2 linked regions of the Alkalilimnicola ehrlichii MLHE-1 genome follow. The protein of the gene in region 1 interacts with the protein of each later gene in a pairwise test. Links are inferred from orthologs where the notes say so. Each region holds a gene or a part of one and is shown in the gene's direction. Other genes may lie near its edges.

Region 1 (5,850 bases):
CGCGCCAACCGGCGGCTGACCCTGCCGGAGATGGACGCGCTGCTGCGCGAGATGGAGGCCACCCCGAACAGCGGCCAGTGCAACCACGGCCGGCCGACGTGGACCGTGCTGGATATGGACGCCCTGGACCGGCTGTTCATGCGGGGGCAGTGACCGGTGAGCCACGCCGTCCGTCAGCCGGGCACGCCCCCGGTGCTCTTCCTGATGGGGCCGACCGCCACCGGCAAGACCGATTGTGCCGTGGCCCTGGCCCGGCGGCTGCCGGTGGAGATTATCAGCGTGGACTCGGCGCTGGTCTACCGGGGTATGGATATCGGCACCGCCAAGCCCTCCGCGGCCCTGCTGGCGGAGGTCCCTCACCGGCTGATCGATATCCTCGATCCCAGCGAGGCCTACTCCGCGGCCCGCTTCCGTGCCGATGCGTTGGCGGCCATCCATGAGATCCACGCTGCGGGCCGAGTGCCGCTGCTGGCCGGTGGCACCATGCTTTACTTCCGTGCCCTGGAGCACGGTCTGTCAGAGCTGCCGGAGGCCGACCCGGCCCTGCGCCGGCGGCTGGAGGGCGAGGCGGCCGCCCACGGCTGGGGTGCGCTGCACGACCGCCTGGCGGCTGTGGACCCGGAGGCGGCGGCCCGCATCCACCCCCACGACGCCCAGCGCATCCAGCGGGCGCTGGAGGTTTGGGAACTTACCGGCCAATCCCTGTCAGAACTACAGAGGGCCGGGCGGCAGCGGCTGCCCTGGCCCATCGGCAAGTGGGTGCTGATGCCGGAGTCACGGGGCGAACTGCACCGGCGTATCGCCCGGCGCTTCGACCAGATGCTGGCGCAAGGCTTCATCGACGAGGTGGCGGCCCTGCGCCAGCGGCCGGACCTGCATCGGGCGCTGCCGGCGATGCGCTCGGTCGGCTATCGCCAGGTCTGGGATTACCTGGACGGGTGCTATGACCGGGAAACGCTGCGCGAGCGCGGCATCGCCGCCACCCGCCAGTTCGCCAAGCGCCAGATCACCTGGCTGCGGCGGGAGCGCGGTGTGACGGCTTGGTTGACGCCGGAACAGGCCCGCGACGGACTGCCCGAGCGGGTCGGCCGTTTCCTGTCGGGCGGTTGATGCGGTCGCGTGATGGAAGGCCTGTGATAGACTTTGGACAGTACTGAATTTTGGGGCATGCCCGAATTTTTTGGGCGGGTAATTTGATCGACCGGCGCAAGCCCGGACAACAAGAAAGGTTTAGGAGTCAAGCTGATGGCCAAGGGGCAATCGTTACAGGAACCGTTCCTGAACGCACTGCGCAAGGAAAAGGTGCCGGTATCCATTTATCTGGTCAATGGGATTAAACTGCAGGGGCAGATTGAATCGTTCGACCAGTTCGTGATTCTGCTCCGTAACAACGTCAATCAGATGGTGTACAAGCACGCCATCTCCACCGTCGTTCCGGCTCGCAACGTGCGCACCGCGCCGCCGGTCCCGACGGAGACCCACGCACAGTCCAGCGAGGAATTCGGCAATATCTGAAGCCACCCCCACAAACACGGCCCCTGCGGCCCTGTTCGAGCGCCCCGAGGGGGGCGAGCGGGCGTTGCTCATCCATCTGGACCTGGACGGTGACCCGCGGGATACCCTGGATGAGTTCCAGGCACTCGCTGAGTCGGCCGGGGCCGAGGTGGTGGACGCGGTCCGCCACCGCCGGCACAGCCCGGATCCCCGTTTCTTTTTGGGGCGGGGCAAGGTCGAGGAACTCGCCGCGCGTATCCCCGCGGAAGGGATCGACCTGGTCCTGATCGACCACGCCATCAGTCCGGCGCAGGAGCGTAACTTGGAGCGGGCGTTCCGCTGCCGGGTGCTGGACCGTACCGGCCTGATCCTCGATATCTTTGCCCAGCGGGCTCGCTCCCATGAGGGCAAGCTGCAGGTGGAGTTGGCCCAGCTGCGCCACATCGCCAGCCGATTGGTCCGCGGCTGGTCGCACCTGGAGCGCCAGAAAGGCGGGATCGGCCTTCGCGGGCCGGGTGAGACCCAGCTCGAGATGGACCGGCGCATGCTCGGCACGCGCATCAAGCAACTGGAGCGCAAGCTGGAGAAGGTGCGCCGCCAGCGCGCCCAGGGCCGGCAGGCGCGTCGGCGCCAGGAGTTTCCGGTGGTCTCGCTGGTCGGCTACACCAACGCCGGCAAGTCCACGCTGTTCAACGCCCTGACCGGTTCCGGCCTCTACGCCGACGACCGCCTTTTCGCTACCCTGGACACCACCCTGCGACGGCTGGAACTCCCGGACGGCCAGCCGGTCATACTGGCGGATACGGTCGGTTTTATCAGTGACCTGCCGCACGGCCTGGTGGCCGCCTTCCGCTCCACTCTGGAGGAGGTGGGTGAATCCGATCTGCTGCTGCATGTGGTGGACGCAGCCGATCCGGATCGCCGAGAGCACGCGCGCCAGGTGCAGCAGGTACTGGCCGACATAGGCGCCAGCGAGGTGCCGGTGTTGACGGTGTACAATAAGGCCGACCTCTGCCAACACCCGGTCGGTATCCTCCGCGACGACCGCGAGGCCCCCGAGGCGGTCTGGGTGTCGGCGGCCGCGGGCCGCGGGCTCGACGAGCTTGAGGAGGCCGTGGCCGAGTGCCTGGGCGGTGGCCGCGTACGGGGCCGCGTGCGGCTGCCGGCCCACCAGGGGCGGCTGCGGGCCCGGTTCTATCAGCTCGGCCAGGTCCTGGACGAGCGGGTGGAGGAGGACGGTGTGATCGACCTGCTGGTGGACCTGCCCCGGCGCGAACTGGACCGGTTGCGGAGCAACGAGGGGCTTACAGCGCCCCTGGAGACTGAGACTGCGCTACACGACCCATCCTGAACCCCGCCTTGCGGGAACAGCGACGCTCTCATTACAATCATCGGTTGCGCTTTGCAGCGCAGGCGGATCCAACCTTTTAAACCACGGAGACATCCATGGCGTGGAATGAGCCAGGTGGCGGTAACCGCGATCCCTGGGGTGGCGGCAACCGCGGTGGCGGGGGCGGCGACAACCAGGGGCCGCCCGACCTCGATGAGGCCATCAACAAGGTGCGCGACAAGGTCACCCAGCTTTTCGGTGGCAAGAAGGGCGGCGGTGCCGGCAACGGCGGCGGTTCCGGTCAGGGCTTCAAAGGGCCTGGCGCCAAGGGTATTGCCCTGCTTGGCGGTCTGGTGATCGCCGGTTGGCTCGCCTCCGGTATCTATATCGTGGACGAGGGGCAGCGTGGGGTGGAGCTGACCTTTGGTGCCAACACCGGCGTCACCCAGCCCGGTCCGCACTGGCACTTCCCGCGTCCCATTGGCAGCGTCGAGCGGGTGGACGTCTCCGAGGTGCGCACCATCGAGATCGGTTACGAGTCCATGGGCGAGCGGACCCGATCGGTGCTGCGCGAGGCCCTGATGCTCACCCGGGACGAGAACATCGTGAACCTCAAGGTGGCGGTGCAATACCGGGTGAGCGACCCGGCCAACTATCTGTTCAACTTCCGCTTTCCGGATGACACCCTGAAGCAGCTCGCGGAGAGCGCGTTGCGCGAGGTGGTGGGTAAGGCCGAGGCGCCCGAGGACGTGGAGATCGGCCCGGGGGAGGACTTTGGCCAGCTCGCCGATGAACTGGCCGATCAGCTTACCGAGGAGGAGTTGCAGGCGCTGATGACGGGGGCCGACGAGACGGCCCGCGCCCACATCACACCGCTGGAATGGGTGCTCACCCAGGGCCGTGCCCAGGTGGCGGATGAGTCGGAGCGGCTCATTCAGGAGGCGCTGGACCGCTACCAGGCCGGGATCACCCTGGTCCGGGTCGCCATCCAGGACGCCCAGCCGCCGGAAGAGGTGCAGCCGGCCTTCGCCGACGCCATCCGTGCCCGCGAGGACCAGCAGCGCACCATCAGCCGCGCCCGTGCCTATGCTAATGCACTGCTCCCGCGTGCCGAGGGTCAAGCGGCCCGCCAGCGGGAGGAGGCCCAGGCCTACCGCGATCAGGTGATCGCACGGGCCCAGGGTGAATCCGAGCGCTTCACCGCCCTGCTTAACGAGTACGAGCGGGCGCCGCAGGTGACCCGCCAGCGGCTCTACCTGGAGACCATGGAGCGGGTGTTGGGCAACAGCAGCAAGATCATGATCGATGTCGAGGGTGGTCAGCCGCTGATGTACCTGCCGCTGGACCGTATGATCGACCGGCGTGGCGTCGAGCAGGACGGGGAGGACAACGACGAGGCGCGCGACCTGTCCATGGCCCCGCCGCTGGGCGGCCGGGACGCGGTCACGCCCACCGAGCGCGCGCGTGACTCGCTGCGGACCCGGGAGGTGCGCTGATGAATCAGATGATTAAGTCGGTATTGATACCGGTTGTGGTGGTGGCCGCCATCCTGGCCTATTTCTCCGTGTTTACGGTGGACGAGCGGGAGTTCGCCCTGAAGTTCCGCCTGGGTGAGGTCGTGCGCGATGACTTCGAGCCCGGGTTGCACTTCAAGCTGCCCTTCGTCAATAACGTGCGCAAGTTCGACCGCCGGGTGCAGACCCTGGACGCCGAGCCGCAGCGCTTTCTCACCGCGGAGAACAAGAACCTGATCGTCGACTCCTTCGTGAAGTGGCGGATCAGTGATCCCACCCGGTTCTATGTCTCGTTTGCCGGTGGCGACTTCCAGCGTGCCAACTCACGGCTGCGCGAGATCGTCCAGCAGGGGCTGCGCGACGAGTTTGGTCAGCGCACGGTGGAGAACGTGATCTCCGGCGAACGCGTCGAGATCATGGAGATCCTGCGCGAGCGGTCCGCGGAATCGGTCGAGGACGTGGGGATCGCGGTGCTGGATGTGCGGCTCAAGCGCATCGACCTGCCGGAGGACGTCAACGAGTCCATCTTCCAGCGTATGGCGGCTGAGCGTGAGCGTGTGGCCCGCGAACTGCGGGCCCTTGGTGAGGAGGCGGGCGAGCGTATCCGCGCCGATGCCGACCGCCAGCGCACGGTCATCCTGGCCGAGGCCTATCGTGATGCCGAGCGCCTGCGTGGTGATGGTGACGCCCAGTCGGCCGCCATCTACGCCGCGGCGTACAACGACAACCCGGAGTTCTACGCCTTCCACCGCAGCCTGGGGGCCTACAGTCAGACCTTCCGGAGCAAGGAGGACATGCTGGTGCTCTCACCGGACAGTGAGTTCTTCCGGTACTTCAACACCAACGGTCTGGAACTCCCCTTAGGGGCCGATGAGTGAACCCCGCGGCGTCTTCCTAAAGGCGAGCTTTCGACTAAAGCCGGGCCGGGCCGTAAGGCCCGGCCTTTTTTATGACAGGCAAACGGGTATCATGCTCAGCGAACGTGCGGACCTGTACCCTGCCGTCTTTTTCCGGAACTGAAGGACTTCCCATGAGCGATTCCGCCTTCAGCAAAGACAACCGCTGGTTGCTGCCCGAGGGTGTGGACGAGCTGCTGCCCCCCAGGGCCGCCCAGATGGAGACCCTGCGCCGGCAACTGCTGGACCAGTTCGGTGCCTGGGGCTACGAGCTGGTGATGCCCCCCTTCATCGAATACCTGGACTCGCTGCTCACCGGCACCGGGCACGACCTGGATGTGCAGACCTTCAAGCTCACTGACCAGCTCACCGGTCGGTTGATGGGCGTTCGCGCCGACATCACCCCGCAGGTGGCGCGCATCGATGCCCACCGCCTGCGCCGTGAGGCGCCCTCGCGGCTCTGCTACATCGGCAGCGTCCTGCACGCCCGGCCCGAGGGCATCTCCCGGTCGCGCAACCCGGTCCAGGTGGGCGCCGAGTTGTTCGGCCACGCGGGGGTCGAGAGCGACATCGAGATCATCAGCCTGGCGGTGGCGAGTCTGCGCACGGCCGGCGT
Region 2 (6,074 bases), 210 kb from region 1 along the record:
CACTCTCAATCCGGTAACCAGGTTTCGATTGTACACGCCCGCCGCGCATACCCCAGTACCGCCCCGGGTGGTAGAATCCAGCCATGGCAACCACCGCGCCCACCATCGATTGGTCCCGCACCGACACCGTCCTGCTGGACATGGACGGCACGCTGCTCGATCTGCGCTTCGACAACCTCTTCTGGAAACACCACCTGCCCCACCGGCTGGCGACCCTGAAGGGCCTGGAGCCGGCTCAGGCCGAGCAGGAGGTGTTCCCGCGGATGGCACGGCTTCAGGGGCGGATCGAGTGGTACTGCCTGGATTACTGGAGCCGGGAGCTGGCGGTGGATATGATGGCGCTGAAACGGGAGATCGCCCACCTGATTGACTGGCGCCCCTACGCCCGGGACTTTCTCCAGGCCCTGGGCCGCAGTGGCAAGCGCCGGGTCCTGGTGACCAATGCCCACCCGGATGTGTTGCGACTGAAGATGGCGCACACGGGCCTGGCCGCCCACCTGGACGCGGCGGTGAGCGCCCATGAGCTGGAGCGGCCCAAGGAGGAGGACGGCTTCTGGCACCGGCTGCAACAGCGCGCGCCCTTCCGGCCCGGGCGCAGTGTGCTGATTGACGATAACCTGGCCGCATTGGCCAGCGCCCGGCGCTATGGCATCGCCACGGTACTGGGCATCCGCCAGCCGGACAGCGGGTCCGCGCCGCTCATGGCCGCCGACGTGCCGCTGCTGGGCTGCTTCCGCCAGGTGCTGCCGCCGGCCCAGGTCACTGGATAAACGCGACATTACGCCATTTGACACGCCAACCCGCGCCCGCTATCGTTAGCGCAAAATAGGTAGGCTCATACCTGCAGCCAGCGTCATCCCGGGTACCTGCTCAGCCAATAAGCGAGTACTATCCCCTTAAATCCCCTAAGCGCATCATTTTACGCCGAACAGCCAATCGGGAGGCTTTATCGTGAGCGGACAGATCGTGCACGCCACCGATCAGAATTTCGAAGACGAAGTGATCAAGGCCGGCGAGCCGGTACTCGTGGACTACTGGGCCGACTGGTGCGGTCCGTGCAAGATGATCACCCCGATCCTGGACGAGGTCGCCTCCGAATACGCGGGCAAGCTCAAGGTGGTCAAGCTGAACATCGACGAGAACCCGGAAACCCCGCCGAAGTACGGCATCCGTGGTATCCCCACGCTGATGCTGTTCAAGAACGGCGGTGTGGAGGCCACCAAGGTGGGTGCCCTGTCCAAGTCGCAGCTGACGGCTTTTATCGACAGCAACCTGTAAGCCCCCAAAGCCTTTAGCCGGGGCGCCCCTGCGGCGCCCCGCCTCCCCAGCTCAAACAGCACCTGTATCCAGACTCCCAGTCGCAAAGGCACCGCCCGGTGCGCTTTGCCCGACCCCGCCATGATCCGAAAGCAGACACCATGAACCTGACGGAACTAAAACAGAAACCCGCCGCTGAACTGATGAAACTGGCCCAGGAACTGGGCGTGGAGGGGACGGCCCGCTCGCGCAAGCAGGACGTCATCTTTTCCATACTCAAGTCGCAGGCCAAAGGTGGCGAACCCATCTACGGCGATGGCGTGTTGGAGATCCTGCAGGATGGCTTCGGCTTTCTGAGGTCTGCCGACAGTTCATACATGGCGGGGCCGGACGATATCTACGTCTCGCCGAGCCAGATCCGGCGCTTCGCGCTGCGCACCGGCGACACCATCGCGGGCAAGATCCGCCCGCCCAAGGATGGTGAGCGCTACTTCGCGCTGCTCAAGGTCAATGAGATCAACTTCGAGCCGCCGGAGAACGCCAAGCACAAGGTGCTGTTCGAGAACCTCACGCCGCTGCACGCCACCGAGCGTATGCGCATGGAGCGCGGCAACGGCTCCACGGAAGATCTCACCGCGCGGATCATCGACCTGATCGCCCCCATCGGTAAGGGCCAGCGCGGCCTGCTGGTTTCGCCGCCCAAGGCGGGTAAGACGATGCTGCTGCAGCACATCGCGCAGAGCATCACCGCCAACCACCCCGAGACCTATCTGATCGTGCTGCTGATCGACGAGCGCCCGGAGGAGGTCACGGAGATGCAGCGCTCGGTGCGCGGCGAGGTGGTCTCCTCGACCTTCGACGAGCCGGCCAGCCGCCACGTGCAGGTGGCGGAGATGGTGATCGAGAAGGCCAAGCGGCTGGTGGAGCACAAGAAGGATGTGGTGATCCTGCTGGATTCCATCACCCGTCTGGCCCGGGCCTATAACACGGTGGTGCCTTCGTCGGGCAAGGTGCTGACCGGCGGTGTGGACGCCAATGCCCTGCACCGGCCGAAGCGTTTCTTCGGTGCGGCGCGCAATGTGGAGGAAGGCGGCAGTCTGTCGATCATCGCCACGTCGCTGGTGGACACCGGCTCGCGGATGGATGAGGTGATTTACGAGGAGTTCAAGGGCACCGGCAATATGGAGCTGCACTTGGACCGGCGCATCTCCGAGAAGCGGATCTACCCGGCGGTGAACATCAACCGTTCGGGCACCCGCCGCGAGGAGTTGCTGATGAAGCCGGACGAGTTGCAGAAGGTGTGGATCCTGCGCAAGCTGCTGCACCCGATGGACGACCTGGCCGCCATCGAGTTCCTGCTGGACAAGCTGAAGGACACCAAGACCAACGGCGAGTTCTTTGACTCGATGAAGCGGTGACCTGCTAGCGGGACCCCGCTGCGCTGACCAGCCGGCCGGTGCGGGGGTGTTTTTCGGGCTCAGTCCGGGGTGCACGCTCTGTCAGGCTTACGGTATATCCGGGTCGGTCCTGCCGAGAGGCCCTTGGGGTGCTTCGGTTGCGGATCGTAGGCCGCAGGGATGCGGCCTTCGAGCGTACAGGGATGTATTCACAGCGTATCCGCAACCGAAGCACCCCAAGGGCCGACCCGCACCCCCCGAAGCCCCCGGCAGACCCAGCACCCGCCATACCAAAGCGGAGCCCCAGCACCAACTAGCGGAGAGGGCCGCCAAAAGCCCGCTAAGGCATGCTCCCCGCCGGCAACACCCGGCAGAAGGCGGCCTTCAGGTAGCGGGTCTCGGGGATCGCCGGGTGCACCGGGTGGTCCGGCCCCTGGTGACCCAGGGCCACCACGCGCAGGCTGCGCTCCAGGTGGCGCGCCCCCGCCTGGGCCGCGTCCAGCAGCCGCTGCTCCGGCAGGTGCGCCGAGCAGGAGGCCGTCACCAGCAGGCCCTCCTTGTTCAGCAACTGCATCGCCATCCGGTTCAACCGCTGATAGGCCTTGAAACCCTGACGGAAATCCTTCTTGCGCTTGATAAAGGCCGGCGGGTCCACCACCACCACATCGAAGCGCTCATTGGCCTGGCGCAACTCCGCCAAGGCATCGAAGGCGTCCCCCTGTACCCCCGCCACCTGGTCGGACACGCCATTCAGGGCGGCATTCTCCGCGACACCGTCCAGGGCCTGCTCCGAGCTGTCGACGCAGAAGACCTCGGCCGCGCCGGCCACCGCCGCCTGCACCCCCCAAGCGCCCATGTAGCTGAACACATCCAGCACCCGCCGCCCCGGGACCCAGGGCCGCAGCGCCTGACGGTTCATCCGGTGGTCGTAATACCAGCCGGTCTTCTGCCCGGTGGTCGCGGGCACCTGGAAGCGCACCCCGTTCTCCACCACCTCCAGGGTCTGCGCCTCCGGCCCACTGCCCCAGGCCTGATACCGCGTCAGCCCCTCCAGCTCGCGCACCGCGCTGTCACAGCGCAACAGCACCGGCCCCTCACCCAGCACCCGGCCCAGCGCTGTGACAATGCTGTCGCGGACCCGCTCCATCCCCGCCGTGTTCACCTGCACCACGCAGGCATCACCGAACCGGTCGATCACCAGCCCCGGCAGGCCGTCCGCCTCACCATGCACCAGCCGGTAATAGGGCGCATCGAACAACCGCTCCCGCAGGCCCAGCGCCAGCTTCAGCCGGTGGACCAGCAGCGACTCATCCAGCCGGTACCGGCTGTCCCGGCTCACCAGCCGGGCGCAGATCAGCGAGCCCGGGTTGACGTACACCGTGCCCAGGGCGTGGCCGCGGCTGTCCACCAGGAGCGCGTCCTGGCCCGGTTCGAAGGCCTTCAGCGGGGTCGCGTCGATATCCACCTCGTTGCTGAACACCCACAAGTGGCCGGCGCGCAGGCGCTTGTCCTCACCGGGTTTCAGGCGTAATGGGGGCAATGCTGCCGTCATCGGGACCTCCTCGAAGCGGGCTTGGTGGGCGGGGCGGCATTGTCGCACCCCCGCCCGCGTTCACCAAGCAGCGCCGCGTGCCGCCGGCCGCACGCAAGCAACCCGCGCACGCACGGTTTTTACCCGCCCGCCCATCGGCTAAACTCTGCCCTCCCGCCCCGTTTTCCGCGGGCTCCGGGAGGGCGAAGCGACTCTCGCCCCAGTCCACCCCACTCGAAGCCCTGGAGGTTGCCGGTGCGCCGGATTTGCTTGCTGTTGCTCCTGTTACTCACCGCCCTGCCCCTGACCGCCCATGCCCAGGTCTACGTCAGCGATCAGCTCGAGGTGGCCAAGCGCAGCGGCCCGAGCATGCAGCACCGCATCCTGCGCTTCGTAAGCTCCGGCACGCAGTTGCAGCAGCTGGACAGCAGCGGTGACTGGACCCAGGTGCGCGACGGCCAGGGCCGTGAGGGCTGGATCGAGACCCGGCACCTGATGAACGAGCCCAGCGCCCGGCAGCGGCTGGAGGCGGCCAACCGCCGGGTGGAAGCGGCCGAGGAGGCGCGCGAGGAGATGGCGGCGCAACTGGCCGAGACCCGCGAGCACGCCGACGAGCTGGCCGAACGGGTGGCGGCGCTGGAGAGCGAGCGCGACCGCCTGGAGGCCCGCCTGGAGGATGCCCGCGAGGGCCTTGAGCTGGCCGACGAACACCAGCGCCTGCAGACCACCATCAGCGATCTGCAGGCGGAGATCCGTGAACTGGAGGCGGACAAGACCGCCCTCGCCCGCCAGACCCAGCGCGACTGGTTCCTGGCCGGGGCCGGCGTGCTGCTGGTGGGGCTCATTCTCGGCCTTATCCTGCCGCGGATCCGCTGGAAGCGCCGCCGTGGCTGGGGTGATACCCTGTAACGACCTGGGACAAGCAGCGGAGAACAACGGGGTGGCCATGAGCGGTGAGGCGCCGGCATTGATGGACATGCTGAGGGGGCTGATTGCCACCCCCTCGGTCAGCAGCGTGGACCCGGCCCTGGACCAGGGCAACCGCGAGGTCATCGATCTGCTCGCCGGCTGGGCCGAGGCCGCCGGCTTCGTGTGCGAGATCCAGCCGGTACCCGGCCATCCGGACAAGGCCAACCTGATCGCCACCCTGGGCCGCGGCCCCGGCGGGCTGGTGCTCTCCGGGCACACCGATACCGTACCCTACGACGGTGCGCTCTGGACCTCTGACCCCTTTGTGCTCACCGAGCGCGACGGCCGCCTTTACGGCCTGGGCACCACCGACATGAAGTCCTTCCTGGGCCTGGCCCTGGAGGCCGCCCGCGGCCTGCGCGCGCAGGACCTCAAGCAACCGCTGGTGCTGCTGGCCACCGCCGACGAGGAGTCGGGCATGACCGGCGCCCGCGCCCTGGTGGAGAGCCAACACCCCCTGGGCCGGCACGCGATCATCGGCGAGCCCACCAACGGCCGCCCGGTGCGCACGCACAAGGGCATGATGATGGAGGCCATCCGCATCGAGGGACACTCCGGCCACTCCAGCAACCCGGCCCTGGGCCGCAACGCCCTGGAGCTGATGACCCGGGTGCTCAACGCCCTGCTGGAGTGGCGCGGCGAGCTGCAGGCGCAGTACCAGGACGCCCGGTTCGACGTCCCGGTGCCCACCATGAACCTGGGGCACCTGCACGCCGGCGACAACCCCAACCGCATCTGCGGCGAGGCGGAGCTGCACATCGACATCCGCCCGCTGCCGGGAATGGGCCTGGAGGAGCTGCGCTACCTGCTGCGCCAACGGCTGGAGGCGGCGCTGGGCGAGCAGGCCCGCTACCTGCACCTGCGCTCGCTGTTCCCGGGGCTGCAGCCCATGGCCACCCCGGAGACGGCGGAGATCGTGC

What was found. The genes of interacting proteins can lie anywhere in the genome.
Region 2: the proteins of hfq (region 1) and rho interact in binary tests that used the Escherichia coli proteins (3 or more experiments, as listed by UniProt). The link is inferred for Alkalilimnicola ehrlichii MLHE-1 from one-to-one orthologs.

The regions. Positions count from the first base shown.
Region 1 is NC_008340.1:621,052-626,901, forward strand. What follows is about bases 1-2,880. They hold hfq (RNA chaperone Hfq), read left to right. Parts: upstream 1-1,245; coding sequence 1,246-1,515; downstream 1,516-2,880. Other genes in these bases: mutL (DNA mismatch repair endonuclease MutL), read left to right, coding at 1-153; miaA (tRNA (adenosine(37)-N6)-dimethylallyltransferase MiaA), read left to right, coding at 205-1,110; hflX (ribosome rescue GTPase HflX), read left to right, coding at 1,547-2,845. Also shown: FtsH protease activity modulator HflK, read left to right, coding at 2,941-4,320; protease modulator HflC, read left to right, coding at 4,320-5,216; MLG_RS02955 (ATP phosphoribosyltransferase regulatory subunit), read left to right, coding at 5,369-5,850. UniProt on the Escherichia coli protein: RNA chaperone that binds small regulatory RNA (sRNAs) and mRNAs to facilitate mRNA translational regulation in response to envelope stress, environmental stress and changes in metabolite concentrations.
Region 2 is NC_008340.1:409,744-415,817, reverse strand. Bases 566-3,546 are described here. They hold rho (transcription termination factor Rho), read left to right. Parts: upstream 566-1,418; coding sequence 1,419-2,675; downstream 2,676-3,546. Other genes in these bases: MLG_RS01860 (class I SAM-dependent rRNA methyltransferase), read right to left, coding at 2,995-3,546; trxA (thioredoxin TrxA), read left to right, coding at 952-1,278; yrfG (GMP/IMP nucleotidase), read left to right, coding at 566-770. Also shown: more of yrfG, read left to right, coding at 84-565; more of MLG_RS01860, read right to left, coding at 3,547-4,206; MLG_RS01855 (TIGR04211 family SH3 domain-containing protein), read left to right, coding at 4,441-5,094; argE (acetylornithine deacetylase), read left to right, coding at 5,132-6,074. UniProt on the Escherichia coli protein: Facilitates transcription termination by a mechanism that involves Rho binding to the nascent RNA, activation of Rho's RNA-dependent ATPase activity, and release of the mRNA from the DNA template.